Regions from separate parts of the Bacillus sp. T3 genome, predicted to be linked through region 3. Evidence: riboswitches for the same ligand, from Rfam matches in the RefSeq annotation. Region 3 holds a riboswitch; each other region holds the start of a gene.
What was found. A riboswitch is a leader RNA that binds a small molecule or an ion and turns the genes downstream of it on or off. The one in region 3 is predicted to bind glycine.

Region 1: linked by a shared signal. The riboswitch ahead of RGF10_RS16440 (amino acid permease) and the one ahead of gcvT (glycine cleavage system aminomethyltransferase GcvT) in region 3 are both predicted to bind glycine.
Region 2: linked by a shared signal. The riboswitch ahead of RGF10_RS10610 (ACT domain-containing protein) and the one ahead of gcvT (glycine cleavage system aminomethyltransferase GcvT) in region 3 are both predicted to bind glycine.

What each region holds. Positions count from the first base shown of each region.
Region 1 is NZ_CP137761.1:3,196,219-3,207,205, reverse strand. Features, by position in the region: partial or broken gene RGF10_RS16455 (CBS domain-containing protein) at 385-836, shown strand; gene RGF10_RS16445 (ZIP family metal transporter) at 1,566-2,303, shown strand; glycine riboswitch at 2,529-2,608, shown strand; gene RGF10_RS16440 (amino acid permease) at 2,755-4,128, shown strand; gene RGF10_RS16435 (DUF2621 family protein) at 4,282-4,542, shown strand; gene RGF10_RS16430 (lysophospholipid acyltransferase family protein) at 4,935-5,612, opposite strand; gene RGF10_RS16425 (transketolase) at 5,750-6,583, shown strand; gene RGF10_RS16420 (transketolase family protein) at 6,583-7,536, shown strand; gene RGF10_RS16415 (SDR family NAD(P)-dependent oxidoreductase) at 7,584-8,342, shown strand; gene RGF10_RS16410 (FadR/GntR family transcriptional regulator) at 8,508-9,242, shown strand; gene RGF10_RS16405 (zinc-dependent alcohol dehydrogenase) at 9,479-10,006, shown strand; gene RGF10_RS16400 (zinc-dependent alcohol dehydrogenase) at 9,973-10,503, shown strand; gene RGF10_RS16395 (MFS transporter) at 10,783-10,987, shown strand, end outside.
Region 2 is NZ_CP137761.1:2,037,314-2,048,300, forward strand. Features, by position in the region: gene RGF10_RS10590 (hydantoinase/oxoprolinase family protein) at 1-1,767, shown strand, start outside; partial or broken gene RGF10_RS10595 (hydantoinase B/oxoprolinase family protein) at 1,784-4,056, shown strand; gene RGF10_RS10600 (acetone carboxylase subunit gamma) at 4,086-4,580, shown strand; gene RGF10_RS23805 (DEAD/DEAH box helicase) at 5,163-7,133, shown strand; glycine riboswitch at 7,284-7,361, shown strand; gene RGF10_RS10610 (ACT domain-containing protein) at 7,455-7,730, shown strand; partial or broken gene RGF10_RS10615 (PFL family protein) at 7,749-9,111, shown strand; gene RGF10_RS10620 (YwbE family protein) at 9,186-9,383, opposite strand; gene RGF10_RS10625 (hypothetical protein) at 9,383-9,586, opposite strand; gene RGF10_RS10630 (sporulation protein) at 10,110-10,499, shown strand; gene RGF10_RS10635 (DedA family protein) at 10,617-10,987, shown strand, end outside.
Region 3 is NZ_CP137761.1:1,418,819-1,429,805, forward strand. Features, by position in the region: gene RGF10_RS07290 (DEAD/DEAH box helicase) at 1-1,488, opposite strand, end outside; glycine riboswitch at 1,718-1,806, shown strand; gene gcvT (glycine cleavage system aminomethyltransferase GcvT) at 2,167-3,279, shown strand; gene gcvPA (aminomethyl-transferring glycine dehydrogenase subunit GcvPA) at 3,299-4,645, shown strand; partial or broken gene gcvPB (aminomethyl-transferring glycine dehydrogenase subunit GcvPB) at 4,638-6,074, shown strand; gene RGF10_RS07310 (FbpB family small basic protein) at 6,166-6,303, opposite strand; gene RGF10_RS07315 (rhodanese-like domain-containing protein) at 6,485-6,865, opposite strand; gene RGF10_RS07320 (lipoate--protein ligase family protein) at 7,054-7,890, shown strand; partial or broken gene RGF10_RS07325 (ribonucleotide reductase N-terminal alpha domain-containing protein) at 8,233-9,051, shown strand; gene RGF10_RS07330 (HNH endonuclease signature motif containing protein) at 9,129-9,911, shown strand; partial or broken gene RGF10_RS07335 (vitamin B12-dependent ribonucleotide reductase) at 10,191-10,987, shown strand, end outside.

The DNA.
Region 1 (10,987 bases), 1.8 Mb from region 3:
AGAGGGATTTACTGCTGGGATCATCGCTTTGTTGCAGTAAATGCTACTTGTCAAAGAGTAGGTCTTTTTATTTTGCTGATTATAATAGGACTAGAATTATTAAAAATAAGGCTGTGTTAAAGAACAATGTTGTTTTTTGAGCAATCTGTTGATTGGAGCGGAAGGTGCGAGACTCCTGCGGGAGAAGGTGACACGGGAGACCCCACAGGCGCTATGGCGCCGAGGAGGCTCCCGGACTCCCCGCGGAAAGCGAGTACCTGCAGCGGAAATCAACAGACAAATTTAACAAAGCCAAAAATAAAAAAATAGAGTATTCAATATTGGGGATCAATTATAAGAAAAGTATGAACGAATTTCGAGCACTGGTAAGAAGGAGGCTTTTTCTTGAATATTGCATTTTTCTTGATTCCTAAACAGGATGTAGCATTTATTAAATTTGAATCAACGATGAGACAGGCGTTAGAAAAAATGGAGTATCATAAATACTCCGCAGTCCCACTATTAGATAATGATGGGAAATATGTGGGTACTATAACGGAGGGGGATTTGTTGTGGAAAATCAAAAACACCCGGGTTTATCGTTCGAAAATACACATAAAACGAAACTAAAAGATATTCCGCTCATGCGAAGTAATGAAGCAATCTCGATAAACGCTGAAATTGAAGATATCATAGAACGGGCAATGGAGCAGAACTTTGTTCCAGTTGTTGATGATGGTGGAGTCTTTATCGGAATTGTTACAAGAAGAGAAATTATAAAGTACTGTGCAAATAGGCTATTAATCAATCGAAATGAAGAATTAAGAACACAACCAGAAAATAATGTTGTTGAATAAAGAATGACCGCTCAAATGGGCGGTTTTTTTTTGTGATTTTTGGAAAGGATAAACAAAGTTGGACAAAATCGGCTGAGGTGAAATGAATGATAACAAAAAGACACTTATTCTTTAATATAGCAATAATCTTATTTCCCTGGTTATCGCTGCTTTTTATCGGAAAGCGGAGTTTTAAAAGATATTCGATTTCAGGGGTTTTTATTGTTATTTTTGAGATTCTTAATCACCTGTATGGTCATAAAAGGAATTGGTGGAAGTTTTACGATAAGCGCAAATCTTTTCTAAAGGATGAACTCCCGTTTAGTGTGGGTCCTTATATGCCATTATCCATGTGGTTACTTAAATTTTCGTTCGGAAACTTTAAAAAGTTTGCTTTCCTAAACGTGATTGCTGATGGATTATTTGCTTTTCTTTTTATTGATATTCTTAAAAAATTAAAAATCATAAGCCTTAATGGATTAAATCATTTCCAATTTTTTATTTACCTCCACTATAAAGCATATTTGTTATATGGAGTACAATATTTGTTAGAGAAAACGATCGTGTCTCCATCTTTAAAAAGAAGATTCTAGATTATTGCTTGCACACAGCCTTCCTGACTATGCTTTTGCTAGTCAGTTTTTTTTATCCCTAAAATTCATCTGTATGTCATTCGCTCTCATTGAGTTCGATGTCATTGGGGATTTTTTCTTGAATACACTATAGAAATGGACATTGATGGGGGAGCTCATGATAGGGGAAATTAGAACAAGCATAATTATTGGGGTGTTTATCTTCTTCGGAACAGCTTTAGGGGGATTAGCTGTTCCGTTCATTAGGCGGTATTTTAATAGAAATCATTTGTATCTTAATGTTTTCTGCGGTGGAATTTTAGCAGGTTTGTTGGCGTTTGATTTAATTCCTGAAGTAGTTTCTAAATATCAGCATATTGGGATAGTCTCTGGGGTTTCTTTAGGTATTTTTATGATGCTGCTTTTTGAAAAATATTTACACAGTGCTAAACATATTGAATCTGAGTATCAAGAGACCTTTTTTCTTTTGTTTTTGTCATTGTTTATTCACAGCATTCCAACTGGACTTGCATTGGGATTAAATTTATCTGAGCAGCATTTTTATCACCCTTCATTACTAATCGCCATTTTAATACACCAAATACCTGAAGGCATGGTATTAATGGTTACTGCTTTGAATTCGAAACAGAAAGTTAAAAAATTTATAGTGTTTAGCTGTCTTCTATCTTTTGCAGTGGGGTTAAATACCTATTTGGGAATGAGCATCGATTTGCATTCGCCAAAACTGCAAACAATGATTATGGGGATAGCAATCGGATCGCTGAGCTATGTCACCTTTTATGAAATATTGTGGAAGGGATTCAGAAGTCATCAAACAATAAAAATGATTATAGGGGCATGTTTTGGACTGGTATTTTTAAGAGTTTTTCTAGTATTTGCAGGTTTTGGGCATTAATGGATCAATCAAACTTTTAGATGCTAATTCGAGGAGTAGGCTAGAAAAGAATTCTGATGTAAATATGATTTTATAAGTAAACTATTTCAAATAGTATTGACCGAATGAAAAAATACTGATAAAGTTTTAAATTATCGCACAATATTTATTAAAGTGGTTTTAAGTATTCACTTTATTACTAAATTTAATAAGCGAGCTATGATTGCTATGGATCAAACTATAGCAGGAGCAGCTTCTGGAGAGGACGCGATTAATCGCGGCGCCGAAGGGTTCATAATCTCAGGCAAAAGGACAGAAGAGTATCGAATACTGTTTGTTATTTTTATATAAAGAATAACAAATATTGTTTTTTATTCTGTCGTTTTAAGAGATTGGAGCTTCCAATCTCTTTTTTATTGTGCTTAGTACAAGCATTTGCTTTACTATCAAAATAAGTATTGGAGGAATGAAGGTGGCACAACAAGAGTTGAAAAAAGATTTAAAAAACCGGCACGTTCAGCTAATTGCGATCGGCGGAACGATTGGTACAGGACTATTTTTAGGTTCAGGTAAGGCGATTCAATTAGCAGGGCCTTCGATTATCTTCGCTTATTTAATTATCGGAATCGCTGTATTTTTTGTAATGCGGGCATTAGGAGAACTGCTTTTGTCCAATTCAGGCTATCAATCTTTCACAGATTTCGCTGCGGACTACCTCGGACCTTGGGCAGGATATGTTACTGGTTGGACTTATTGGTTTTGTTGGGTCATGATTGCGATGGCCGATATAATTGCAGTTGGTGTTTATGTTCAATATTGGTTCGAGATACCTCAATGGGTTGCTCCTGTCATTTGTTTGATAATTTTATTAGGATTAAATCTATTAACTGTTAAACTTTTTGGAGAATTAGAGTTTTGGTTTGCGTTAATTAAAGTTATTACGATTCTTGCCCTAATCGCAATTGGCGTAATTTTGCTAATTATTGGTTTCAAAACAGATGCCGGAGCGGTTACATTAAATAATTTATGGCAATATGGTGGTCTTTTCCCGAATGGAATTACCGGTTTCTTACTATCCTTCCAAATGGTGCTTTTTGCTTTCGTTGGAGTAGAGTTAGTTGGTGTATCTGCTGCAGAAACATCTGATCCACAAAAGAACATACCATCTGCGATTAACAAAATTCCGTTGCGAATTCTATTTTTCTATATGGGTGCCATCATTGTTATTCTAACAATTAATCCTTGGGAACAATTGAGCGCTTCTCAAAGCCCGTTTGTACAAGTATTTGGTTTAGTTGGAATTCCCGTTGCAGCAGGAATCATCAATTTCGTCGTTTTAACTTCTGCAGCATCAGCATGTAATAGCGGTTTATTTTCTACGAGCCGGATCCTTTACAATTTAAGCAGTAATGATCAGGGTCCAAAGCAATTTGCAAAATTAAATAAAAATGCGGTACCTAGTAATGCGTTGTTTACTTCAACAGTTGTTATTTCGATTGGAGCTCTGTTGAGTAAACTACTTCCTGGACAAGCGTTTGGCATTGTAACAACAATTAGTGCCATTTGCTTTATCTGGGTTTGGGGGATCATTCTAGTTGCACATATTCGCTATACAAAAACTCGCCCAGATTTGCGTGCAAAATCTACCTTTAAAGCACCACTTACACCATTTATTAATTATGTTGTATTAGCATTTTTTGCCTTTCTTCTTGTAATCATGGGAATTGCGGAAGAAACACGTGTTGCCTTAATGCTAACCCCACTATGGTTCGTTTTATTATTTGGATTGTATGGATTTAAAAAGAAAAATGTAAAGTCAGTAGAATTAGAGGAAAAAGCAATTTAATCAACATACAAGCAACCGCACAGTGATTATTGTGCGGTTTTTTTGTGAAAAAATCTAAGACAATACACATTTAATAATATTACTATGGTGTATAAATGTATAAAAATGTATAATAGTTTATGAAATTTTAAAATTAGGAAGGAATAGAATATTATGGAATGGAATCAAGATGCAAAAGACTTATTGGAAGAATTAGTTAGTCCAATCCCCGTGTTTGTACGCCCAATGGCAAAAAAGAAAATCGAAAATATTATTTTGGAAGGCGTTTCAAGTGATACTGTTACAAAGGAAGATGTAGTGAAAGGCTATATTATTGCATCACCTGGTGATATGCAAGTTCGTGCGGTCAAACTTTTAAAGGCAAAAGGAATAGATTTAGCACCTTTTGAGGAATTGCTTGAGAAAGCGAAATAGAAAGTTTGTTAAGGATCAACCTAATGTGTTAGGTTGATCCTCTTTAATTAATAAAAGGTTGTTTTAAAGCTCAATGCTGTTTTGGGCACGAGTTGATTGGAGCGGAAGGTGCGAAGACTCCTGCGGGAGCAGCGGGACAGGTGAGACCCCGCAGGAGCGGTAGCGACGAGGAGTAGGAAAAGCGGAGGCGGTTTGCCCAGGGGCGACAGGCATAAGACGAGCCGGCATGAAGGTCGTTCTTTGACCTTCTTGACGGATTGGCTTATGACCCCGAGCCCCTGAACCGCTGTAGCTAGACAGGCTCACCGCCCGCCCCGCGGAAAGCAAAGCACCTGGAGCGGAAAGCAACACTCAAATTTAACGCAGCTTAATTAACAAAAAAAGAACCTTCTTTAAGAAAGTTCTTTATTCGGATTAAGCTTTTTTAATTCTACCGCAATTCTCTGGGCAATTTCTTCATGTGATACGCTGTCATCAAAGGTCATTGGTTTGCCAAAAATAACACCAGCAGACTTAAACCAGCTATCTCTTGTTCCGTAAATGTAAGTAGGAACAACCGGTGCTTTGCTCTTGGCAACGATAAAACCTATACCCTTTTTTGCCTCCTGCATTTCTCCTGATTTTGAGCGAGTTCCTTCTATAAATATAGAAAATAGACCGCCTTCTTTTAAGATTCTTAATGTATACTTTAGCGATTTTATATCCGCTTGTCCTCTTTTGATCGGGAAGCAGCCTAATTCGTGGATTACCTTTGCAAAAAACTTGTTTTTGAAAAGCTCCTCTTTCCCCATAATAAACATTTTACGCGGGGTATGGACCCCAACCATTGGTCCATCAAAGTTACTAGTGTGGTTCATTGCTAGAATAGCTGCACCTTCCGGAATATTTTCAATCCCGATAATTTTAATTTTAAATCGGATGTGCAAGAACACCCTTACGACAAATACTGCAATTTTATAAAACAAACTAACCTCAACCTCTTTCATAGTAAACTCATAGAAATATTCTAACACAATCCATGCTGTTAAAATATTGTGTTTATCCACTTCTGCTAAATAAAAATATTTCATTATAGTTGTATATCATGGTTGACTATTGGCAAAAGCAGAGGTACACTAAAAACATAAGGTAACTTAGTAGACAAGTGAACAACATAACAAGTGAGCCTTTAAACATCAGCAAGTCATAATTTAACGAGGTGACTGAAATGAAAGAGATTAGTATTGAGGAATTAAAACAAAAAGCAATTGAATTAAGGAAAGCTGCACTTACGATGATATATGGGGCACAATCTGGACATCCTGGAGGCTCCCTATCTGCAGCTGATGTCGTAGCGGCACTTTACTTTAAGGAAATGAACATTGATCCTAAAAATCCGAAATGGGAAGACAGAGACCGGTTTGTCTTATCAAAAGGTCATGTTTGTCCAATCCAATATTCAGCATTAGCCTTACTTGGGTTTGTTCCTTATGAAACAATTCATACTTTAAGACAATACGGCTCACCATTTCAAGGTCATCCGGATATGAAAAAATGTCCAGGTATTGATATTTCAACTGGATCACTTGGACAGGGACTTTCTTGTGCAGTAGGAATGGCACTTGGTGGAAAAAGAGATGCAAAGGATTATCGGGTTTTTGCCATCGTTGGCGATGGCGAGTGTCAAGAAGGACAAATTTGGGAGGCTGCCCAAAGTGCAGTCAAATACCAATTAGATAATCTCGTTGTATTTGTAGATGATAATGGACTACAAATTGATGGTACAACGGAAGAAGTAATGCCGAACCAGGATTTAGAAAAGAAGTTCGAAGCATTTGGCTTTGAAACGAAAAGAATAAATGGGCATTCGATGGAAGAAATTGTCAAGACATTAGACAATATTCGAGAAGCTAAAAATGGAAAACCAAAATGTATAGTTTGCAACACCGTTAAAGGTAAGGGCGTTTCTTTCATGGAAGACGTTTGTGGCTGGCACGGAGTTGCTCCAAATAAAGAAGAATATGAACTTGCAATGGCAGAAGTAGCAGGAGGTTTAAGATAATGAGTTTACTAGAAAAAGATATCTTAGTGAAAAAAGCAACACGTGAAGCCTTCGGTGATGTAATTGTAGAATTAGGAAAAAAGAATGAAAATATTTTCGTCGTGGATATTGATATCGGTAAGTCTTGCAAAACAACAGAATTTGCTAAGCAATTACCAAATCAACATGTAAACGTAGGGATTGCTGAACAAAATGCTGCTGGTTTAGCAGCTGGACTCGCCACAACTGGCAAAATTCCATTTGTAAGCACTTACGCGGTCTTTGGTTCATTAAGAATGGCAGAGCAAATTCGACAGGAGATTTGCTATCCTAACCTAAATGTAAAAATTGCCTGTTCTCATGGTGGATTAACTCCTGCAAATGATGGTGCAAGTCATCAAAGTATTGAGGATATGGGTGTCTTAAGAACGATTCCAAATATGACAGTCATTATGGGCGCAGATTATTATTCTACTAGAAAATTAGTAGAACAAGCAGCAGAACTGTACGGGCCAGTTTATTTACGATTTACAAGAGATGCTGTTCCTGTCATCTATGAAGAAAATGAAGAATTCATTATTGGAAAAGCAAAAAAGGTTAAGGATGGAAGCGATCTAGCCATCATTGCAAATGGAGACACTGTCTATTTAGCATTAGAAGCAGCAAAGGAATTAGAAAAAGAAGGCATATCCGTAAAGCTATTAGATATGCATACAATAAAACCACTGGATCGTGATGCAGTAGTCGACTGTTTAAATATTGGTAAGATTATTACAGTTGAAGATCATAATATTTTAAATGGCCTTGGCAGTGCAGTATGTGAAGTTGTTGCTGAAGAAGGAAAAGGAATAGTTAGACGAATTGGAGTTCAAGATCAGTTCGGACAATCTGCACCTTACGAAAAACTAATGGAGCTTAACGGAATTACGGTTAATGACATTGTTAGAACAGCAAAGGAAATGCTTAATTCGTAATCCTAAGCAAATTTTGTATAAAAATAGTCAAATGGGAGAGATTGATAATGTTTGAATTGAAAAATAGAGTAGCGATTGTTACTGGTAGCGGTTCCGAAAAGGGGATTGGCCGTACGATTGCGCTAACACTTGCTAAGCAGGGAGCAGCTGTGGTAATTGCAGATATTAATTATGCTGGTGTACAAGATACAGTAAATGCCATTACAGAGGCTGGTGGAAAAGCCCTTGGTGTTGAGCTAAATGTTACAAGTAAAGAATCTTGTGATGCAATGGTCGAGAAAACGTTACAAACGTTTGGCAGAATCGATATATTGGTCAATAATGCAGGGATTTCTCAGAAAGTAACAGTTCAAGATATGACCTTAGAAGACATTACAAGAATATTTAGTGTAAATATGTTTGGTTTATTCTTGTGTACTCAATCAGTCTTAGAAACAATGAAAAAACAAAAGTTTGGTAGAATCATTAGTCTATCCTCTGTGTCTGCAAAAAGAGGAGGGGGCGTATTCGGAGGTCCTCACTATTCAGCTTCAAAGGCCGCGGTTTTAGGCTTCTCGAAGAACCTAGCTCGTGAAGTAGCACTTGATGGTATTACCGTAAACTGTGTCGCGCCAGGGCTTGTTAATACTGAAATTTGGAAATCCTTGCCTGAAGAAGATGCTAAATCAGTCATTGCAGGCATTCCAATGGGTAGACCTGGTGAAACAAGTGAAGTGGCGGCGACAATTGCTTTCTTAGCATCTGAAGAAGCTTCTTACATTACTGGTGAAGATATCGATATTAACGGCGGCTCACATATGGATTAATGGATAAACATTTATGATATTCTTACATTACAGGCATCCCACACTGGCATGCCTGTATTCCTGTATAAAGGAAAAGTGTTAATTGGATAAAGGGAGCTATTTATAAGGTTGTTGCCCATTAAAAAGTAACAGTATATAATTAATCAAGGATAAATTATAAAAAATATGATTCAAAAAATATGGAGAGAAGTGGTTATTATCAGTTTTAATCCTGTATCAAGTAAAAAATTATATATTCAAATTTATAATCAAATTCTTTCTGAAATTCAATCAGGAACATTTAAAATAGGTGACAAACTCCCGGCAGAAAGAGAGCTGTGTGAGCAATTCGGTGTAAGCCGTGCTCCCGTTAGACAGGCGCTCAGTGCATTAGAGCTAAACGGTCTTATTTATTCACGTCAAGGTGAGGGAGTGTATGTCAAAAATAATCAAATCGCTTCAGAGAACTCTCAATCAGGGATTTTACTTGAAACCGTGTCTCCAGAAGATATTGTGGAAGCAAGAATGACGATTGAGCCGCTTATTTGTAGATATGCTGCTTTAAGAGCTACAGATGAGGATATTCAAGAATTACGCTCTACAATTGAAAAAATGGAAGAAGAGACAAAAGCAGGCTTCTATGTTCCAGAAACAGATGAGGCACTACATAATGGGATCGCTAAGGCCTCTCATAATGACTTATATATCAGTATCATGGCTGCTATTTCGGCAACGATGAAGCAACAAGAAATGTGGAAATTTTTACGGGATCGAACAGTTACCCGTCCTGATTATCGTGATCGTAATTTTGCAGAGCACAAATTACTTATCAAAGCGATAGAGGAACATGATGAAAAAGAAGCAGAACGAATCATGGCAGATCATATGCAAAACTTATACGATCGTTATTGGAAAGATTAAAAAAATTCCCAACAAGGGGATTTTTTTTTGCTTTTCACCTACTGTTAAAACCTGATGGAAGCTAGTAAACTTAGCTGCGCATTAGGTTTTTTATTTTTACCAATAGTTTTTATAATCTTGTTGACAAACCAACACAAGTAAAAGTATATTAAATATATAAGGTACCTTAGTAGACAAGTAGTTAAGTTTACAACAAAGAGAGTTACAGTTATCTGATGTTAATAAGGGGGTAGAAGATGAGAGCGGCAGTAATCGATAAGCCATATTCAGTCGTTTTAGAAGAAGTTGATATTCCAGAGTTACAACATCCTAATCAAGTCAAAATTCAAGTTATTGTAACTGGCATATGTGGATCCGAAATTCATGCTTACCATGGAACCCATCCCTTTCGAATTCCACCGGTCATTTCAGGACATGAATTAGCAGGAGTCGTCGTTGAAATTGGTCAAGAAGTAAAAATGGTTTCAGTTGGGGATCGAGTGACTGTTGAGCCCCATTATGGATGTGGGGTTTGTAAATCATGTCAGTCAGGAAACTATAATATTTGCCAACGAAAAAAGGTTCTTGGTACTCAGGAATGGATTGGCTCATTTGGAGAATTTATTGTCGTACCAGAAAAAACGATCGTAAAACTTCCTGACAATGTAACCTTCGAACAAGGTGCACTGATTGAACCACTAGCAGTGGGTGTCCATGCTGTGAGAAAAGCAGGGGTCGGCCTGGGGAAAAAGTGGCGATACTTGGAGCAGGTCCGATTGGATTAGGACTGTTGTTAGCTGCTAAAAGCTCTGGGGCAACACAAGTATTTATTACAGACGCTGTCGAGTATAACTTGGAAATTGCTAGTAAGCTTGGAGCCACCAAACTAATTAATACAAATCATAATGATGTTGTTGAAACAATATTAGATCTAACCGATGGAGAAGGGGTCGACACAGTATTTATTGCCGTCGGAATTCAATCTGTTTTAAATGATTCTTTAAAAATTGTAAGAAGAGGTGGAAAGGTTTCAGAAGTTGCACTTTTTGGAAAGAAGCCGGAAATCGACTTATCTTACATACAAAATAAAGAAGTCAAATTATTGGGTTCAAATATGTATGTTCGGCAAGATTTCGAAATTGCTGCAGAGGCAATCGCAAACGGTCTTTTTGATACGTCAATGCTTATTTCAAAGGTTGTGCCGATTGAAGAGGTCAAGAGCGCAATGAAAGTAGTTGACGAAAAAACAGAACAGGTTATTAAAGTACTTTTGAAATTTTAATATAATTAGTACCGTAAAATTTGCTATGATAAAATAGTCTTTATTTTTTAGCTTTTTGGATCAATGATATGAAGTTTTAATAGAATAAATGTGATCGGTAGATTTAGATTATCGATATTTTGACGAATAGTAGTTTTTATATGAATAAATGTAAGCACTTGCAAAATTACGTACGGTGCAAATGATGTAATGTTGGCTGTTCCTATAACTGGTTTACCTAGTTTTAATTGTTCAAAAATGGAATCTGGAAGTTAAAAGAAAACCTAAGGAGGAATTATATTGGATCTACTTCAATTAGAGCGTATAACGACAAAAAAAGTCACGTTAAGGTTAATTCCGTTTTTATTTCTTTGTTTTACAATTTCGATTCTTGATCGGGTAAACATCGGTTTTGCCGCATTGCAAATGAATGAAGACTTAGGTTTTTCAAATGCGGTATTCGGATTTGAAGCCGGAATCTTTTTCTTAGGGTATTTTCTTTTAG
Region 2 (10,987 bases), 620 kb from region 3:
CGCTATGATCCACCTCTTGTGCCACGTGAACGGACAAGGGGTGTTACAGAGCGCGTTGATATTTTTGGTAACGTAGTAATCCCATTATATGAGCATGAAGTAGAAGGAGCGGTACAGGAACTGTTAGACCAGGACGTCGAAGCAATTGTTATCAGCCTCCTTCATTCTTACAAATATCCAGCACATGAACGGAAAATAAGAGATATTGCAAAAGAAACGATGAAGAAAGCTGGCAAGGATGTTCCGATTTTTGCATCCGTTGATTATTATCCTGTTAGAAAAGAATCACATCGAACAAACACGACAATTATTGAAGCGTATGCAGCAGATCCTTCACGTGAAACATTACTAAAAATCAATGATATGCTCCAGGACCATGGTTCCACCTTTGACCTGCGTGTTATGGCAAGCCATGGTGGAACGATCAGTACTCAAGCAAATGAGCTGGCAAGAACGCTTGTATCGGGACCAATTGGTGGCGTTGTAGGGGCGAAATATCTTGGGGAAGCATTAGGAATTCCAAATATAGCCTGTTCAGATATCGGCGGAACAAGCTTTGATATGGCGTTAATTACTCAAGGTGACTTAAGTATTAACTCAAGTCCAGATATGGCGAGATTAGTATTATCGCTCCCGCTTGTCGCGATGGATACGGTTGGAGCTGGTGCTGGTAGCTATGTTCGCATCGATCCGAATTTCAAATCTCTTACTCTAGGACCAGATAGTGCGGGTTCAAAGGTTGGAGTCTGTTATCCGGAAGGTGGAGTTACGACTGTAACCGTATCAGATTGTCACGTTGTCTTAGGATTAATCAATCCAGATAACTTCCTCGGTGGTGAAGTAAAGCTTGATCCGAAGCGTGCCTATGAAGCTGTCAAAACCCAAATTGCTGAACCATTAGGTTTAAGTGTAGAGGATGCTGCCTATGGTGTCATTGATTTACTAGAATCACAGTTACGAAATTACTTAGAATCAATGATTTTGGGCAAAGGATATTCACCATCTCAATATGTTTGCTTTTCATATGGCGGCGGTGGACCACTTCATACTGCAGGCTACACAAAAGGACTAGGCTTTGAGGATGTGCTCGTTCCAGCATGGGCAGCTGGTTTCTCGGCATTTGGTTGTGGGGCAGCTGACTTTGAATATCGTTACGACAAAACCCTCGATATCAATGTCGATGACAGAGCAGGGGATGACGTTAAGTTAAAAGCTGGAATTGAATTACAGGATGCTTGGGATGAATTAATGGAAAAAGTGGCAGCAGAATTTGAAAAGAATAAATTTGACCGTAAAGATGTAGACTTCCGTCTTTACTTCCGTATGCAGTACCAAGGCCAGCTAAATGACCTAGAAATTGAAGCACCTATTCAATCGCTTAAGAGCGTTAGCGACTTCGAGGCACTTGTTGAAGCCTTTGAAGAAACGTATACGAGGGTTTATGCGAAGGCGGCGAAATCACCTGAGCTTGGTTACAGTATTACAGGGGCGATTATCCGTGGAATTGTTGAGGTAGCCAAACCGAGAATACCGAAGGAGCCATTATTAGGAGAAAAACCTACTGGAGATGCCTTCCTGGGTCGACGAAATGTTTACTGGAAGGGCGAGTGGATCAAGGCCAATATTTGGGAAATGGAAAAAATTAATCCTGGCAATAAAATCGGTGCATTTTCGATCTTGGAATCACCGGCAACTACCTTTGTCATCCCACCAGGTTTTGAAGCGTATTTAGACGAGCGCCGTATTTTCCATTTGAAAGAACTTTAATGGGGGAGGTTTTTGAATGAAGAACACGACAGAACAAGGCTTACAAAGGAAGAGAAATATAGGCTGGGACGGTAAAACAGTAAAGCAAATGCGGCAGGAAATCGATACGCTTAGCCGTGAATCCGGGCATTACGCAGGCTTGAGAACGTTGCCGTTAAAGGAAACGGATCCCATCCGCTATGAAAAAATCTTTTCAAAATTACGCGGAGGAGTCGTTCATGCTCGTGAAACTGCGAAAAAAGTAGCTGCCTCCCCGATTGTTGAGCAAGAAGGGGAACTATGCTTCACCCTTTATACTCCAGAAGCCGATTCAGTCGTAACGAGTACGGGAATCATCATTCACGTTGGTACGATGGGCTCAGCGATCAAATATATGATCAAAAATGATTATGAAGACAATCCAGGAATCGAGGATGGCGACATTTTCTGTAATAATGATTGCCAAATCGGAAATGTCCATCCATGTGATGTTCATACCATCGTTCCAATCTTCAATGAAGGAGAACTGATTGGCTGGGTTGGTGGTGTGACACACGTAATCGATGTGGGTGCAACAGCACGGGAAGTATGACGGTTGGACCGGTCACCCGTTACGATGATGGTTATCAAGTTGCTTGTCGTAAAATCGGCAAGAAAGATACCCTTCTGAAGGATTGGGTCATTGAATCACAACGCTCAGTTCGGACGACTAAATATTGGCTTCTTGATGAGCGGACGCGGATTGCGGGCTGTCATATGATTCGTGACCTCGTGCTCGATATTATTAAAGAAGAAGGCGTCGACACCTATAAGCATTTCATTCGTGAAGTCATCGAGGATGGTCGTCGAGGCTTTGTTAACCAAGTCAAAAGCATGCTCATTCCAGGTAAATATCGTCAAGTATCATTTGTTGACGTACCTTATAAGGAATTAGATGTACCTCCTTACGCACGCGTGAACACAATCATGCATGCACCGACTGAAATGACGATTCATAAGGATGGTAAATTCCAAATTGATTTCGAAGGGGTTAACCGTTGGGGCTGGCACAGTTACAACGCAACCCCAGTCGCCATCACGAGTGGTATTTGGGTTATGATGTCTCAAACCTTAATTCCAAACGACCGTGTAAATGATGGTGCCCTATATGCATCACAATTTGATTTACCATATGGTTCATGGCTAAATCCTGACGATATTCGAACAGCCCATAGTTATGCGTGGCATTTCCTAGTTTCGGCATGGAGTCCGTTATGGCGTGCCTTGAGCCGGAACTATTTTGCCCGTGGTTACCTAGAAGAAGTAAATGCAGGGAATGCGAATACTTCGAACTGGCTGCAAGGCGGTGGGATGAATCAATTTGGAGAAAATCACGCCGTTAATAGCTTTGAATCCGCAGCTGAAGGAGTTGGGGCAAGTGCGGTTCGTGATGGCATTTCACACGCAGCTGCCATCTGGAATCCTGAAGGCGATATGGGAGACATGGAGATTTGGGAGCTTGCAGAGCCGTTGATCTACCTTGGTCGAAGCATCAAGCCAAATACGGCTGGTTATGGAAAATATCGTGGCGGTAGCGGCTATGAAACGTTACGAATGGTTTATGGTGCCAAGGACTGGACGATGTTCTTCATGGGCAACGGCTATATGTCCAGTGATTGTGGTTTAATGGGAGGCTATCCGGCTGCATCGGGTTACCGTTTTGAAGCACATAAAACGAATTTAAAAGAACGGATTGAAAAGAAATTGCCTCTTCCAACTGGCGGCGACATCGATCCTGACAATCCAAATTATGATGAGTTAATCGCTGGTGCGGAGATTATCCGGGATAAACAAGCGATTACAACTGAAACCATTTTCGAAGATTATGATCTGTACTTGAACTACCTGCGTGGGGGCCCTGGCTTTGGTGATCCACTTGAACGCAATGTCAAATCCATCGAGGAAGACTTAAAAGATGGACATCTTCTGCCACGATTTGCCGAGAAGGTATACGGTGCGGTCGTCATTCAGAATGAAAGTGGTCAATATATTGTTGATGGAAAAGCAACAGAGACTCGTCGACTCGAAATTCGGAAAGAGCGTTTGAAACGTGGTGTACCAGTATCCGAGTGGATAAAGCAGGAGCGTGAATCAATTGTGGAAAAGGATGCTTCTGTCCAAGTGCGCCACATGTATGCCTCTAGCTTTGCATTAAGTGAAACCTTTGCTCGTGAATTTAAAGAATTCTGGAACCTTCCAACCCAGTGGAAGCTAACGGAGGATGAATTGGGTGTTCCAGTGTTTGGACGTAAAATAGACCATAATAAATAATTATTATATGGAAAGAGTGGGGTGAAATCATGACACAATATGATCGCAAAACGATTGAAGAATTAATTGATGGAACGATTGATTTTTACAAACTAAAGGAAATGCTCTCAACCTTTAAAGATCATGATCGATTTGACAAATACATCAGTATCCTTCAAGAACGGGTTTCGTGGAAGGATCCGATTTTGTTACCAGCAGGGCTCCATTTATATTACGTATTAAAGCCTGGAGGAGAGCGCGTCGTCAAATGCGATTGTGGTCATGAGTTTTGTTCTGCAGACGATAATTGGAAGCTCCATGCGTTAATTAATGTACGTGATACTCCAGAAAAATTAGGTGAACTCTACCCGAAAATGCTTGCGCCAGACCCAGAGTGGCAGGTCATCCGTGAATATTACTGCCCGGAATGTGCATCACAGCTTGAGGTTGAAGCCGTTACACCGTGGTATCCAATTTTGAAAGACTTTGAGCCGGACATCGATGCATTTTATGAGGAGTGGTTGAAAAAGCCATTGCCTTTGTAAAATAACAAAAACAGGGATCGTAAACATCTTGTTTAGATTGGGCTATTAGTAAATGGGCGACAGCATAATTGCTGTTGCAGCAGATTGTCTCCGTAAGGGGTTCGGAATGGTCAACATTCCGAACCCCTTTTTAGAGTTTTCCATAATCGGATTGGCAAACCTAACCCAATCCATAATTGGACATCGCTGGTCCAGATTAATCTAAGCTAATCAAAGTGCGGTTATTGAACGGACATATAGGCCCTTATTTTGAGAAAATAACCATTTTGACAGACTTATGCGGACACAGGATACTCTATTTATATAAAAACCACTGAATTATGCCAAAAAATGATTGAATAGCGAACTTGTTGTCCGCTTAGCCTATTAAAACCACACTTTTTGCGGAAATAGAGGAACAAATGTCCGCTGCCTCATAAGTTTGTCTGGGGCGACAGCATTAATGCTGTCGCCTTTTTATGTGGATTGAAAATTTAGATAGGGCTATGTTAATTATCTACAACCAAAAAGAATATTTGCTATTTCCTTGTTAAACACTCATTATTAAAAGGATGAGTTAAAAAAGGAAAGTAGGGGTTTTGTTTGCCTGATTTTTTATCAATGGGTATTTCTGAAGAATTAGTAAAAAAATTAACGGAAAATGGAGTGGTGGTTCCAACTCCAATACAAGAACAAGCAATCCCATTCGTTATGGATGGAAAAGATATTATTGCTCAAGCGCAAACAGGAACGGGTAAAACGTTCGCATTTATTTTGCCGATTTTAGAAAAAATGGATCTAAATGCAGAGCATATTCAAGCATTGATCGTGACTCCGACAAGAGAATTAGCTCTGCAAATTACAGCAGAAGTGAAAAAGCTTATCAACGATAACGATGAAATCGATGTTTTGGCTGTATATGGTGGTCAGGATGTTGAAAAACAGTTAAATAAATTAAAGAAAAATATTCAAATTGTCGTCGGCACACCTGGTCGATTATTAGATCATATTCGGAGAGGTACAGTTGATTTCTCTAAATTAAATACACTTGTCCTAGATGAAGCAGATCAAATGCTTCATATTGGATTCTTAGATGAAGTGGAGGAAATCATTAAGGAAACACCGAATAGTCGACAAACGCTTGTTTTTTCAGCGACGATGCCACCGGAAATTCAGAAATTAGCTCGTACGTACATGCGTAATCCTCAAACTATTCAGGTGGAAAAAACTCAAGGGCCTGCACAAACAGTGAAACAAATGGCGATTTTTACAATTGATCGAGCTAAGCAAGCGACACTTATTGAGTTAATTGAAACACATCGGCCGTTTTTAGCAGTAATCTTTTGCCGGACAAAGCGTCGGGTCAGCAAACTTTATGATGCTCTACGTGCTCATGGCTTTAAATGTGATGAGCTTCATGGCGACCTAACTCAGGCGAAACGGGAACAGGTCATGAAAAGATTTCGAGATGCTGAGATTCAGTTGCTGATTGCCACCGATGTAGCTGCTAGAGGCTTAGATATTGAAGGTGTTACACATGTGTATAATTACGATATTCCACAAGACGCCGAAAGCTACATCCATCGGATTGGTCGAACAGGTAGAGCTGGGATGACTGGTCTAGCTATTACGTTGTATGCTTCCAAAGATCGTCCAGCTCTTGACTTAATTGAAGAAGAACTGAATATTACGATTAAAAAGCAAAATATAGGTAACATGATAAAAGCTGAAAATGAAGGAAATGAAACTGAGGATAAACCAGAATCAACTTCCACAAAAAAGAAAACCAAAGGTGGTCGAAAGGCAGCAACAGCATCAAGTAAACTTGGGAAAAAACCAGGGAAAAATCGTGCAGCTGCAAAAGATGGAAAAGGCGAAGGTCGCCCTTTTTCTCGAAAAAATAATAGCGATGAACTAGGCCGAAAAGAGAAAAAGTTTGATAATAAGACTCCTAAAGGAAGAAAGACAAGGGAAGACCATTTTCAATCGGCAGAACCTGGTCGTTCGAAGAAAACAGCTGGTACGTTTGATAAAACAAAAGGTTCAAGAGATGGCGAGGAACGTCGGTTTGAAAAAGCAAAAGGTTCAAGAGATGGCGAGCAACGTCGGTTTGAAAAAGCAAAAGGTCCAAGAGATGGCGAGCAACGTCGGTTTGAAAAAGCAAAAGGTCCAAGAGATGGCGAGCAACGTCAATTTGAAAAAGCAAAAGGTCCAAGAGATGGCGAGCAGCGTCGATTTGAAAAATCAAAAGGTTCAAGAGATGGCGAGCAACGTCGATTTGAAAAAACAAAAGGCTCAAGAGATGGCGAGCAGCGTCGATTTGAAAAAGCAAAAGGCTCAAGAGATGGCGAGCAGCGTCAGTTTGAAAAATCAAAAGGTTCAAGAGATGGCGAGCAGCGTCGCTTTGAAAAAACAAAAGGTTCAAGAGATGGCGAGCAACGTCAATTTGAAAAGCCAAAAGCTTCAAGAAATAGTAATCAGCGTCGCTTTGAGAAATCATCTGATACTGTCCGTGGTGCTACCAAAATAGGTTCCACTAGAAAAGGTGGAGCTTCAAAAAGAAAGTCACGGTAAAACATAAAGTCCAGTAAATAAAAACTCGTTAATAGTGTTATTTTTCAAAAAATAATCATCCCTATTGACGGGTTTATTATTTATTGGTACCATCACATTATTATTTAAATATTATAGTAAGCAATGAAGGTTATGGGTCACACTATAACTGGAGCAGCTTCTGGAGAGACCGCATCAAAGTGGCGCCGAAGGATTCACAATCTCAGGCAAAAGGACAGAAGAGTAACATAGGAATTAAAAAATATGTTATTCTATTCCCTGCTGAGATTGGAGTTAATCCAATCTTTTTTTTATTTTAAAATAATATAAGAGGTGTGTAGGATGAACCAAAGACGAGCAGTTGTAAGTGTAATTGGAAAGGACCAAGTGGGAATTATTGCAAAGGTGACCAACATATTGGCTGATAACAGTATTAATATTTTGGATATTAGTCAGACTATTTTACAGGACTTCTTTACAATGATGATGCTAGTAGACGTATCGAATAAAGAGAATCTTGACCAATTACAGAAGCAATTTGATGAAGTAAGTGCTGAGTTAGGTCTAAAAATAAACATCCAGCTTGAGGAAATTTTCCAAGCCATGCACCGGATATAGAAGGAGGGGCCACCTAGAATGAATATTGCGATACAAGAAATGATGGAAACCATCCGCATGGTTCAAATGGAAAACTTAGATATTCGTACTGTTACAATGGGAATAAATCTTCACGATTGTGCGGATTCTGATTTTGAAAAAATGAATCAGCGAGTATACGATAAAATCACAACTTACGCTAGCAGATTAAGAGAGGTAGCGGAAGAGGTTGAGAAGGAATTTGGTATACCAATCATCAATAAGCGTATCTCTATTTCACCAATCGCAGAAATATTGGGCAATGCAACGAAGGAACAGGCAGTGGAGTTAGCCAAAACACTCGATAAAGCTGCAAAGGTTCTCGGCATTGACTTTATTGGTGGATATTCTGCCTTAGTACATAAAGGAATTGCAAAAGGGGATCAAACCTTGCTGGATGCACTACCGGAAGCTTTAACGGTAACTGAGCGAGTTTGTTCTTCAATCTCTGTTGCAACAACGAGAACGGGGATTAATATGGACGCGGTAAGTAAGCTCGGACATATCATGAAGGAAGCGGCAGAAATGACAAAAGATCAAAATGGCCTAGCTTGTGCAAAGCTTGTTGTCTTTTGTAATTCCGGTTGAGGACAATCCGTTTATGGCTGGTGCTTTCCATGGCTCCGGCGAAGGAGAAGTCGTGTTAAATGTCGGCGTAAGTGGTCCAGGAGTGGTATTAAATGCACTTAAACGTCATAAAGATGCTGACTTAGGTGAAGTATCCGAGGTTATAAAAAAGACCGCTTTTAAAATTACCCGTGCAGGTGAGTTAATTGGACGAGTAGTGGCAGAGCGTCTTGGTGTTCCATTTGGAATAATGGATTTATCGCTTGCCCCAACGAATGCAATTAACGATAGCGTTGCGGAGATTCTTGAAGAAATTGGACTTGAACGTGTGGGTACACATGGAACCATTGCGGCACTTGCCTTAATGAACGATGCCGTGAAAAAGGGTGGAGCGATGGCGAGTTCTTATGTTGGTGGACTAAGTGGTGCGTTCATTCCTGTCAGTGAGGATAATGGAATGATTCGTGGAATTATCGATAAAGCCTTGACTCTTTCAAAGCTTGAAGCGATGACATGCGTATGCTCAGTCGGACTTGATATGATTGCGATCACAGGAGATGTTACGCCTGCAACACTATCAGCCATTATAGCTGATGAGGCGGCAATCGGAATGATTAATAAAAAGACAACAGCTGTTCGGATCATTCCGGTACCAGGCAAAGAAGAAGGCGAAATGGTGGAATTTGGCGGCTTGCTTGGACGCGCACCTGTCATGGGTGTAAATCCTTTTAGCTCTGAAAAGTTTATCCGTCGTGGCGGAAGAATTCCTGCTCCACTTCAGGCTTTAATTAATTAATGTTAGATCTTAATTCATAAATGTTTTAATTCATGCAAAAAGCATTGAAGGAACTATACCTTCAATGCTTTTTGTTAATTACTAAGTATTTCTTTGACCCTACCAACCTGTCCATCGAGAAGCCTAACCTTGATCCCGTGTGGGTGAAAGCTAGAGTTTGTGAGGATGTCTTTTACAACCCCATTTGTCAGTTTTCCGGATTTTTGATCCGCCTTAAGGACAATCTTGACCTGAGTACCTGGAGAGATGTTACTACGATTTTGTCCTCCCATTATACACCGGTGCGTCTACTTTGATTATTTGTTTTTTTAGTCCGTTGGCTTGTTAATTTTTTTGTTGCTGTTGAAGCATTAGCATAGGACTGATTTGCTGCCGATTTGTTTTTCTTATTTTCGAGTTGTTGCTTGATTGCTTCCTGGAGGCTCAATTTCTTTTTAGAAGTATCGGTTTTTTCTGGTTGCATTTGATCAGACATGGTATATTCTCCATTCGTTTTAGTATTTATATTAATGCTTTGTTAATTTTGTCTGTTGATTTCCGCTCTAGGTGCTCCAATCAACAGAGTGCTTAAAAATCAACAACTTTCTTTAACATAACATATATTATAATCTATTTTTCATCATTAAGGCATGAAGAATACGGCTAATTAATTATTGACTTTAAGGGGATTTCCCATTATGCTTATGTTAATTAAATAACGTATCCTCTAAAGGGGAGTAGCTTTAACAGCAAGGTCGTCATTTCAGAGTGTTTGCTCTCGGCTTTGTTGGCAGCATTGATGTTGTTAGCCAGACCTTTACCATTTTGGTAAAGGTCTTTATGTTTAGACCGTTACCAATCATAGGTAACGGTCTTTTTCGTTTATACTAATGCTTAATTTTTATTTAGGCTCTGTTAAAGCTCATAGTTGATTTTTTCACTATGTTGATTGGAGCGGAAATCAACAGGCAAACTTAACGGAGCGTTTAATAAAAAAATTTTACGGAGGTTAGGTAATCATGATTTTAAGAAAATACATGTCTTTAATGGGAATTGGTTCTGCTCAGGTCGACTTAATCATAGATAAAAATAGATATAGACGAGCTGAAATGGTGAATGGTCGAATTCATATTATCGGCGGAACGGTTGAACAACAAATCAAAAGAATTGAGTGTGATTTCGTCAAAACAAATCCGATTTTAGAAACGGAAGAAATAATTGATTCTGTGACAATATTAACGAAACAGCAAATTGATTCTGGAGAGAGGAGTCATTTTGAATTTCACTTTCAGCTTTCGGAGGATTTAGAAAGGACGTCACAAACAAGCTCATATCATTTTAAAACAAAGCTTATTTTTAATGAGGGTGTGAAAAGTCTGGATCACGATCCAATCTTTATCGTCGATTAAGTGAAATTGTTATAAGCATTGTACGCAATTTGCTATAATAAAGGAGAAATGAATTTAGGATAAAATTGGAAAACCTCTTTGTTATCGCATTTGTGTTATCTTTTTTGGAGGCGTTTCATGCAAACTTGGATTACTGATTTTATGGGGCAATTTGGTTATGTAGGTATTTTTTTGCTGATGTGTTTAGAAAATGTATTTCCGCCAATACCATCTGAGTTAATTTTACCTTTTGGAGGATTTATGACGACCTATTCTGACTTAAGTGTAATAGGGGTCATATTAGCTGCAACAGGGGGCTCGATAGCTGGTGCAATTGTTTTGTACGGAGTTGGACTGCTGCTTGATGTGGAACGGTTGTTAAAAATTATTGACCGCTGGGGGAAATATCTTCATGTAAAACAGGAGGATATTTTAAAAGCAGATGCCTGGTTTGACAAACATGGCTATTGGACAGTTTTGTTTTGTAGAATGATTCCTTTTATTAGAAG
Region 3 (10,987 bases):
TAGATTAATTTTTTCGTAAAGGAGTTTTAATATATGTTCCTCAACGGTTCCTTTCGTAGCAAAATTATAGATCATAACATCCTGTTCCTGACCAAGTCGATGGATCCGGCCAATCCTTTGCTCGAGACGCATTGGATTCCAAGGTAAATCAAAATTGATGATATGATGGCAAAATTGGAGGTTAATCCCTTCTCCACCAGCTTCTGTGGCAATTAAAACTTGGACGTGTTTTTGAAAAAGCTCTCGCATCCAATCTTTTTTACCGCGTTTAAAACCACCACGGAACGGTACGGACGTGATGCCATGTTGCTTTAGGAACCACTGTAAATACATTTGGGTGGCCCGATATTCGGTGAAAATGATCACCTTATCGTTAATTGATTGAATTAATTCAAGTGCCTTTTTTGCTTTTGAGTTTTGCTGGACTGCTTCAACCTTTGAAATCAACGACTGAATCGTTTCTTTAAACATGGTTGATGGTGTTTCCTGCTTTGTCAGCATGTTTTTTAAGGTGAAATAAACTGCTTCACGACTGCTGCAAGCTTCTCGTTGTAAAGTCATAAATGAAAACTGGCTTGATGCGAGCCAATCGCCGCCTGAGCGGAGGTAGGATATCGAATCATACAGATTGCGTTCTTCTTTTGAAAATTCAATTGGAATCGTTTCAACGTGACGTTTCGTCCATTCGATTCCAGTGTCGGCACGACGATTGCGAATCATCACCTTATTGACCAGCTCTTTGAGGTGTTGATCGTCGCTGATGGAGCGACTGTCACGTTTATATTTTTCATAAAAAGCCGTTTCATTTCCTAAATGACCGGGCTTTAATAGTGAAACTAGGTTAAAGACTTCTTCAATTCGGTTTTGAATCGGTGTTGCTGTTAGTAGTAAACAAAATTTCTTTTTTAAGCTTTGCACAAATTCATAGTTTTTTGTTTTGTTGTTTTTAAGTTTATGAGCCTCATCTATAATCACTAAATCATAATTTTGTTCATAGATAATCTCACGATGGGGACTGCGTTTTGCTGTGTCAATCGAGGAAACAACAACGTCATATTGCTCCCATACATAGCTTTTTCGCTGACCAATCGCCGGAATGTAGAATTTCGAGTTAAGCTCCATAACCCATTGGCTAACTAATGAGGCTGGCACGAGAATTAATACTTTCTTAACGAGCCCACGGATCATGTATTCTTTTAAAATTAATCCCGCTTCAATTGTTTTTCCGAGTCCGACCTCATCAGCTAATATCGCTTTTCCATGCATGTTTTCAACGACCTGTTTTGCTACTTCGAGCTGGTGGGGTAGTGGTGTCAAATCAGATAAATGCTTCGGTGCCTGAAGTCCTTCGAAATCTTGAATGACTGTGTGCTCTTCCACATCAATCGCTAATTTATATAGCTCCCAATTCCCCCAAGGACCATCGTTGGTCATTCTTTGCAAAAATTCATCCTGCCAGGAAGAATCGAAATTGATTTGGACAGACATTGTTTCCAGCTCCTTTATCATATTAAGAATATAAAAGCATAAAATGTTCGAAACGATATAATTTAGCGTCTTATATTTATGAATAAAGATATTGCTTAAGATTACGTTTCGATGGTAGGATGATAATAATAGTAAATGTTTTGAAATTTCCCACAGTTGTTAATTGGGGAAGTAATTTTTATGTATTTGGGTATTATCCTACCCAATATCAAAAAAAATATAGATGCGAATGACAATAAGGGGAGAGACTACTCCATGTGGCGCCGAAGGAGCAAGCGTAAAAGCGAATCTCTCAGGCAAAAGAACTCTTATTCGACGCAGCTCTGGAGAGAGCTCCGAAATATTGGAGCCACCAAAGGGGACAGCCGTTTTCGGTAAACTTTCAGGTGCCAGGACAGAGACCACTCGTAAGAACAACGGGAGGTCTCTGTCTTTTTTTATTTAGCTGTGTAAAAAACGTTGTTGATTTTTGGGCAACCTGTTGTTTGGAGCGGAAGGTGCGAGACTCCTGCGGGAGAAGGTGTCTTGGGAGACCCCACAGGCGCTAAAGCGCCGAGGAGGCTCCCAGACTCCCCGCGGAAAGGGAGTACCTGGAGCGGAAAGCAACAGACAAACTTAACAGTATATTGGCACACCTGAAGCTCAAGATTTGTCTACTAATTTTTTAGGGGGAAGACGATGACGAAGTTGAAACGAACTCCTTTATTCGATGTATACAAGCAATTTGGTGCAAAAACAATTGATTTCGGTGGTTGGGAGCTACCGGTACAATTTTCTGGCATAAAAAATGAACATGAAGCCGTCAGAACGAAAGCCGGCTTGTTTGATGTTTCTCATATGGGTGAAATTGAAGTAATGGGAGCTGACAGTCTTCAATACCTTCAAAAGATGATGACAAATGATGTATCAAAATTAATGATTGGTCAGGCTCAGTATTCGGCAATGTGCTTCGAGAATGGTGGTACAGTAGACGATTTGCTCATTTATAAAAGAGCAAACGATCACTATTTGCTTGTCGTCAATGCATCCAATATTGATAAGGACTACCAATGGCTCGATAACCATTTACAAGGGGACGTACAGCTTGTTAATTTATCAGAGCAAACAGCGCAACTTGCGTTACAAGGTCCTGCTTCCGAAAAAATTCTGCAAAAACTTTGCGCTGACATACAGTTAGTGGATATGGGATTTTTTCAATTTCAACAAGATGTAACGATTCAGGGATCGAAGGCATTAGTGTCTAGAACAGGTTATACCGGCGAGAATGGGTTTGAAATTTATTGTGAGGCAAAGGATGCAATTCAAATTTGGAATGCAATTTTAGCTGCTGGAAGCGATGAAGGTGTAATCCCTTGTGGGTTAGGAGCAAGAGACACTTTGCGATTTGAGGCAATGCTTGCACTATACGGTCAAGAACTAAGCCCTGACATCACTCCGATTGAGGCGGGAATAGGCTTTGCAGTAAAGATTAATAAGGAGACAGATTTTATTGGAAAAGCGGTGTTAAAAGAGCAGCGTGAAAAAGGAGCTCCGAGGAAGCTCGTCGGAATTGAAATGATTGATCGTGGGATACCAAGACATGGTTATCCAGTATATAAGGGTGAAGAATTAATTGGAGAAATCACAACGGGGACTCAATCGCCTACCTTAAAAAGAAATATTGGTTTAGCGCTATTAAAGACTGAGCAGTCATCTATTGATAATGAAGTGGAAGTAGAAATACGTGGGAAACGTTTAAAGGCAAAAATCGTGAAGACGCCTTTCTATAAAAAAACAACAACCAGTTTATAAATGATGGAGGAGAGAACGAATGAAGCATCGTTATTTACCAATGACCGAAAATGATAAGAATGAGATGCTCGCGACCATTGGTGTCGAAACGGTTGATGAGCTTTTTAGTGATATTCCTGAGAGAGTAAGATTTAAAGGAGAGTACCAAATAAAACCAGCAAAATCAGAGTCTGGGCTACTAAAAGAACTTGGTGTGCTTGCAGGAAAAAATGCTGATTTAAAAACGTATTCATCATTTCTCGGTGCCGGGGTATATGATCATTACATACCAACGATTGTCGATCATGTAATTTCACGATCTGAATTTTATACAGCGTATACACCGTATCAGCCTGAGATTTCTCAGGGGGAGCTTCAAGCCATATTTGAATTTCAAACCATGATCTGTGAGCTGACTGGAATGGATGTGGCAAACTCCTCGATGTATGATGGTGGAACGGCACTGGCTGAAGCAGCGATGCTTAGTGCAGGTCAAACCCGACGAAAAAAAGTGCTCGTTTCTAGTGGTGTTCACCCAGAGTCGAAAGAAGTATTAAAAACATATGCAAAAGGGCAATACATTGACGTAATCGAACTCCCTTATGCTGATGGTATTGCGAATTTGGCAAAACTTGCTGAGATGATGACTGATGAAGTTGCGGCAGTCATTGTCCAATACCCAAACTTCTTCGGTCGAATTGAACCGCTAAAAGAAATTGAAGAGATTGTTCATGCACATAAATCAATGTTCGTGGTTTCAAGTAACCCGCTCGCACTGGGTGCATTAACTCCTCCGGGACACTTTGGTGCAGATATTGTCGTTGGTGATGTCCAGCCCTTTGGAATACCAACCGCATTTGGGGGACCACATTGTGGCTATTTTGCTGTGACAAATAAATTAATGCGTAAGGTACCGGGGCGGTTGGTCGGGCAGACAGTTGATGAGAATGGAAAACGTGGCTACGTTCTGACCCTCCAAGCGCGTGAGCAGCATATTCGTCGTGATAAAGCGACTTCCAATATTTGCTCGAATCAAGCGCTCAATGCTCTTGCAGCATCGGTGGCGATGACAGCTTTAGGGAAGCAGGGTGTCAAAGAAATGGCGCTCGCCAATATTCAGAAGGCTCATTATGCTAAAAAATCCTTAGTGGAAGCCGGTATGACTGTTGTTTTTAACGGCCCCTCCTTTAATGAGTTTGTAATTAAATTAGAAAAGCCTGTCAAGGAAGTGAATCGTCTCCTACTTTCGAAAGGCATGATTGGCGGTTATGATCTAGGGCGCGACTTTCCTGAATTAAAGCACCATATGCTAGTCGCTGTTACGGAACTGCGCACGAAAGAAGAGATTGATGAATTTGTGAGAGAAGTGGGGGATCACCATGCTTAAACAGGATCAAGCGCTCATTTTTGAATGTAGTACTAAGGGGCGAATTGGCTATAGTTTGCCAGAAATGGATATCCAAGAGGTTGAACTAGAAAGCATAATCCCTTCAGAATATTTGCGCGAGGATGCACCGAACCTTCCTGAGGTTTCAGAGCTTGATATAATCCGACATTACACAGCATTGTCGAAGCGGAATCATGGACTCGATTCCGGCTTTTATCCACTAGGTTCATGTACAATGAAATACAATCCGAAAATAAATGAATCAGTCGCGCGTTTTAACGGCTTTGCCCACCTTCATCCACTTCAGGATGAGAGCTCTGTTCAAGGAGCTCTTGAGCTTATGTATGACCTGCAGCAGCACCTTAAAGAAATTACAGGGATGGATGAGGTTACCTTGCAGCCAGCGGCCGGAGCCCATGGGGAATGGACTGGACTAATGCTGATTCGTGCCCTGCATGAGGCGAATGGAGATGTGAAGCGGACTAAAGTCATTGTTCCCGATTCTGCGCATGGAACGAATCCTGCATCCGCAACAGTTGCTGGCCTCGAGACCGTCACCGTTAAATCAAATGAAGTCGGTTTGGTCGATCTTGATGATTTACGACGAGTTGTGGGGGAGGATACAGCAGCGTTAATGCTAACCAACCCGAACACACTTGGTCTGTTTGAGGAAAATATCGTGGAGATGGCCGAGATTGTTCATCGTGCTGGCGGAAAGCTTTATTATGATGGTGCGAATCTTAATGCAGTATTATCAAAAGCAAGGCCAGGAGACATGGGCTTTGATGTCGTACATTTAAATTTGCATAAAACCTTTACCGGGCCACATGGTGGTGGCGGTCCTGGTTCAGGGCCAGTCGGCGTAAAAGCAGAGCTGATTCCGTTTTTTCCTAAACCAGTAGTTACGAAAAATAGAGATGAATATGTCTTAGATTATGATCGGCCGCTATCGATTGGCCGTGTGAAACCGTATTATGGTAATTTCGGTATTAATGTACGGGCTTATACGTATATCCGTTCAATGGGGCCAGATGGATTGAAGGCAGTAACGGAAAATGCAGTACTAAACGCAAATTATATGATGAGACGCCTTTCAGCTTATTATGATTTACCATTTGATAAGCATTGTAAGCATGAATTTGTCCTGAGTGGTAAACGTCAGAAGAAGCTTGGGGTTCGGACACTTGATATTGCTAAGCGATTGCTTGATTTTGGCTATCATCCACCAACCATCTACTTCCCGCTAAATGTCGAAGAGTGCATGATGATTGAACCGACTGAAACGGAGTCAAAGGAAACGCTTGATGCCTTTATTGATGTTATGATTCGGATTGCAAAAGAGGTAGAGGAAACACCAGAAATCGTTCAGGATGCTCCGCATACGACCGTAGTTAGTAGACTTGATGAAGCTTTAGCAGCACGAAAGCCAGGTGCTGCGCTATCAAAAGTAGGCAAAAATAAAATAAGCACTTCCGCTTTTAACTGGTGGAAGTGCTTATCGTTTATTTTGAAATTGTGAATCAACGAGATACATGAGGTCTTGAATGCTTTTCGTCTATCTTTTTTTCTATTCGTTCCATTTCATAAGGATTGTTTTTGATTTCGAGCCGATTCTGAATAATGAGTTGTTGAAAGTTCTTACGGAATTTTCTTTTCATAGTTGTCTCCTCCTTTGATATAAACATTATATCAATAGTATTAACTATATGAATAACTCAAATATTACAAAAAATCGAACAATATCAAAAAAACACATACTTTGACAGATGGAAAGTGTTTTTTTTGTAAATAGAGTTTAAATTGATAAAGGCCGATCATCGTTGATCGGCCTTTTGCTTATTATTTACTTTTAATCTTGCCAGTCCACTTTTTAAAGCCGCCTTGAAGATGCGAGAGGTCCTTATAACCTTTTTTATATAATAGTTGGGCTGCACGACCACTTCGCGCCCCACTTTGGCAATAAAGGTAAACAGGTTTATCTGGGCGAATTTCCTTTATGCGCATTTTTAATTGTGAAAGAGGAATGTTTCTTGCACCAATAACATGACCTGCTTCGAATTCATTTGGTTCGCGAACATCAATTAATTGCGCTTTTCGATAACCGGCACGAAACTCTTCTTCTGTCAGAGTTTTAACGATTTTACGTTGGTAGAACCATGTGATGACAGTGTAAATAAGGAAGGCTCCCAACATTATCAGTAAGATGTAAAGTGTATCCAATGTTCCTTGCTCCTTTCAAGCTATCATAAGCCATATTTAATTATATAAGGGCAACTACCATAGAGTAAAGAAAATACCCAAAAAACTTTTTGATTGCAATTGGTGCAATGCGTATAGTTTTGTTTTCAGTATGCAGTTTGTTAGACTTTATAAATGTATGAACATTATAAAGTTGAGGTTGATGGGATATGGAAAAAGAAGTATGGCGTTTCATTGATTCGGGAGATTGTTCGCCAGCTTTTAACATGGCGCTGGATGAAGCATTGTTAGATTGGCATAGCGTGGGGAAAATTCCACCGACGATCCGCTTTTATGGCTGGAGTCCTTCAACGCTTTCCATCGGTTATTTTCAAAAGGTAGAAAAAGAAATAGATATGGATGCTGTCAAAAGACATGGTTTAGGTTTTGTGCGTAGACCTACAGGGGGGCGCGGTGTTTTGCATGAACACGAGCTCACATATAGCGTTATTGTTTCAGAAGACCACCCAGAAATGCCGAAAACTGTAACAGAAGCCTATCGCGTTATTTCTGAAGGAATTTTGAAAGGATTTCAATATTTAGGGCTCGAAGCGTATTTTGCGGTTCCACGCTCGGAAGAAGAGAAGGAATCATTAAAAAATCCTCGATCTGCTGTTTGCTTTGATGCCCCAAGCTGGTATGAGCTAGTTGTGGAAGGTAGAAAGGTGGCAGGGAGTGCTCAGACTAGACAAAAAGGGGTCATCCTCCAGCACGGTTCGATTCTTTTAGACTTGGATGAGGATAAGTTGTTTAGTTTATTTAAATATCCTAATGAGCGAGTGAAAGAGCGAATGCAAAAGGCTTTTAAAAATAAAGCTGTAGCGATTAATGAAATTAGCAGCCGAAAAATTACCCTATCAGAAGCGAAAGATGCGTTTTGGAAGGGATTTTCAGAGGGCTTAAATATTGATTTAGTGCCATACGAATTAAACGAAGAGGAACTAGAATTTGTCCACAAGCTGGCCAAAGAGCGCTACGAAAATGATGGATGGAATTATAAGCGGTAAAAAATAAAAAGCGATGATTCGCTTTTTATTTTTTATGATTATTTTCTGAAAAAAAGAAGTGCAAGGTTTAAATTATGTTGAAATTTCTCTTTTTATGATGAATTTCCGCGATTTTCTCTTTATTTCTCTTAATTATAGATATTTTTAAGTTTGACAAAATAATGGTTTTTTGAATTGAACACAATATATAGTGGTGTCGAAAATATTGCGAACACAATATATTGAATTAAGCCGATGGATGTGATAACTTTATGATTATTAAAGAACAGCTAGATTTACAAATGGTTCTATCAAATGTCAAATGAGGACTTAGTAGAACAATTTTTTGAAGGAGATGTGATCATGTCTGTTGTGCTACCAAAAAAAATGAATATGAACATTGAGAGACTGAACGAGGATATCCGATTATTTCCACAGGTGCATCCGATAACCCCTGATATGAATCTTACTCATAAAGGTGTATCAAGGCTTGTTATGCTAGATCGGTATACGTTTAAAGATACGGAAAAAATTACGCTAACATCTGGAGATTTCGTCGTTCTTACGATTAAAGAGGATCCAAAATTCCCAGCACGCGGACTTGGTTTTATTGTAGATATTGATTGGGAAAACAAGATGGCAACCGTTCTAGTTGATGAGGAATTCCGCGGAGTGTTAGATGATCCGCAGGAAGCGACGACTGGTGTAATCAGACGTCCTCTTGATGTGATTGAGAAGCCTCTTGAGGTTTACTATGAGCAAATTGCCAAGCGTAATGCCACAGGTCTTTCTTCAGTCGAAAAAACGGAAGAGAAGCGGAAGGAATGGTTCGATAAGTTCTATCAAGAACTTGTGAACTTAAACTTTATACCGGCAGGTCGCGTATTATACGGTGCTGGAGCAGGCACAGAGGTAACGTTCTTTAACTGTTACGTTATGCCGTTTGTCCCGGATTCTCGTGAGGGGATTTCTGAGCACCGAAAGCAGGTCATGGAAATCATGAGCCGTGGCGGTGGAGTTGGAACGAATGGTTCAACGCTTCGTCCACGAAACACGCTGGCAAAAGGTGTAAATGGAAAATCATCCGGTTCAGTTTCCTGGTTGGATGATATTGCGAAGCTAACACATCTTGTTGAGCAAGGTGGGTCAAGACGTGGAGCTCAGATGATCATGCAAGCGGATTAACAAAAATGACAAATTGCAGAAAAAATTATATAATTCCCTTATAGAACGTACGTTCCTTTCGGAAGGTGGTCTAGGTGGAATTAAATAAAGAATTTTTGTATCGTAGGTATGTTTTAGAAAATCAAACTATAACTCAGATAGCGAATGAATTAGGGGTAACAATTCACATTGTAAAATCACGTTTAAGGCGTTTTGGTATTAGGAAAAAACCATTTAAGTTTGGTGATAAAATTTATGACAATAAAGAATGGTTATTTCATCAATACGTAACTTTAAAAAAGGGTTATTCAGTGATTGCAAATGAACTAGGGGTAAGTTATACAACAATTTTAGACCGAATTATTGCATTTGGCTGGGATATAAGAGGTCATAATGAAATTGATAAAGCTGCTGCTAGAAGGGGATTAAAACATTCAATAGAATCACTGGAAAAAATAAAATTATCTAGAGTGAAAAATCGTGTTAAGGAAAATTGTCATTACTGTAATAAAGGTTTTGAAAGAAGGTTTTCTTTATCAACTAGATCTAAGAAATCATTTTGTAGTAACGACTGTTTCCGACTTTATCTCAAGGCAAATAGAGTCGTGCCAAACAAAGTAGTCTATTCCGCGGAGTATAAGGAATGGAGGAATCTTGTTTATAGAAGAGACGGTTATAGGTGCAAAATGCCTGGATGTGATTCAAGCTCTAGAAATATTGCAGCCCATCATATTTACCCTAAAAGAAATTATCCTGAGAAACAGTTTGATCTAAAAAATGGTATAACTTTATGTAAAAAATGCCATGAAAAAACCTACGGTAGAGAAGAGCAATTTATTGAGATACTAGTCCGCGTCGTTCAGAAAATGAACGACTAGAAAATCGGGTGAATTGCAGGGAAATCCTTAGAGACATGTAAGCCACAACGTGATTGGAAACGATGAGCGTGATGGCTCTAAAAATTACATGTATTGGACAATCTGCAGCCAAGCGTCATAGGGCAAAGGTTATGGCGAAGGTTCAACGACTAGAGAGTGAGTCCCAACAATAAACTCTCATAAGCGCCCGGCCCCAAACAGATTATGCTGTGGGTGATGATATAGTCTAGGCCGACTACCCAGTGTAGTGGAAATATCCTGAAAGGGACGGTATAAACGTGGCATCCTGATATTGTTGAATTTATTATTTCAAAAATGCAGAACCCAAGAATTTTGCGTTTCTTGATTGAAAATACACAAGATGAAACAATTAAAAAAATAGCAAAAGATAAGTTGAAATTCACTCCACTTACAGAACAAGAAAAAGCAATGTACCAAGGGATCATCAATTACAAAAATATCCCTGGTTATGGTGGCTTTGACCTTCAGATTATTGCTGACGCTGAGGAAAAGTTAAGCGAGGGTGGAAATTACAGCGTTCATAATTCTGAATTCTTAACAGGTGCAAACATTTCTGTTTGCTTAACAAAAGAATTCATGGAAGCTGTTGAAAACGATGGCGATTATGAGCTCCGTTTCCCAGACGTTGAAAGCTATGATGCTGAGGGAATGAAAATCTACAACGAAGAATGGCACAAGGTTGGGGATGTACGCGAGTGGGAAAAACTTGGTTACAAGGTTCGTACTTATAAGAAAATCAAAGCAAAAGAGCTTTGGAATCTTATCAACATTTGCGCAACATACTCTGCAGAACCTGGTATCTTCTTTATCGATAATGCAAACGACATGACTAACGCTCAAGCTTATGGTCAAAAAGTTGTTGCAACAAATCCGTGTGGGGAACAACCCCTTGCACCATATTCAGTCTGTAACCTTGCTGCTGTAAACTTAGCTGAAATGGCAGACAAAGAAACAAAAACAGTTAACTATGAAAAATTAAAGCGTACTGTTGAAGTTGGCGTACGCATGCAGGATAACGTTATTGAAGCTACTCCATACTTCTTAGAAGATAATAA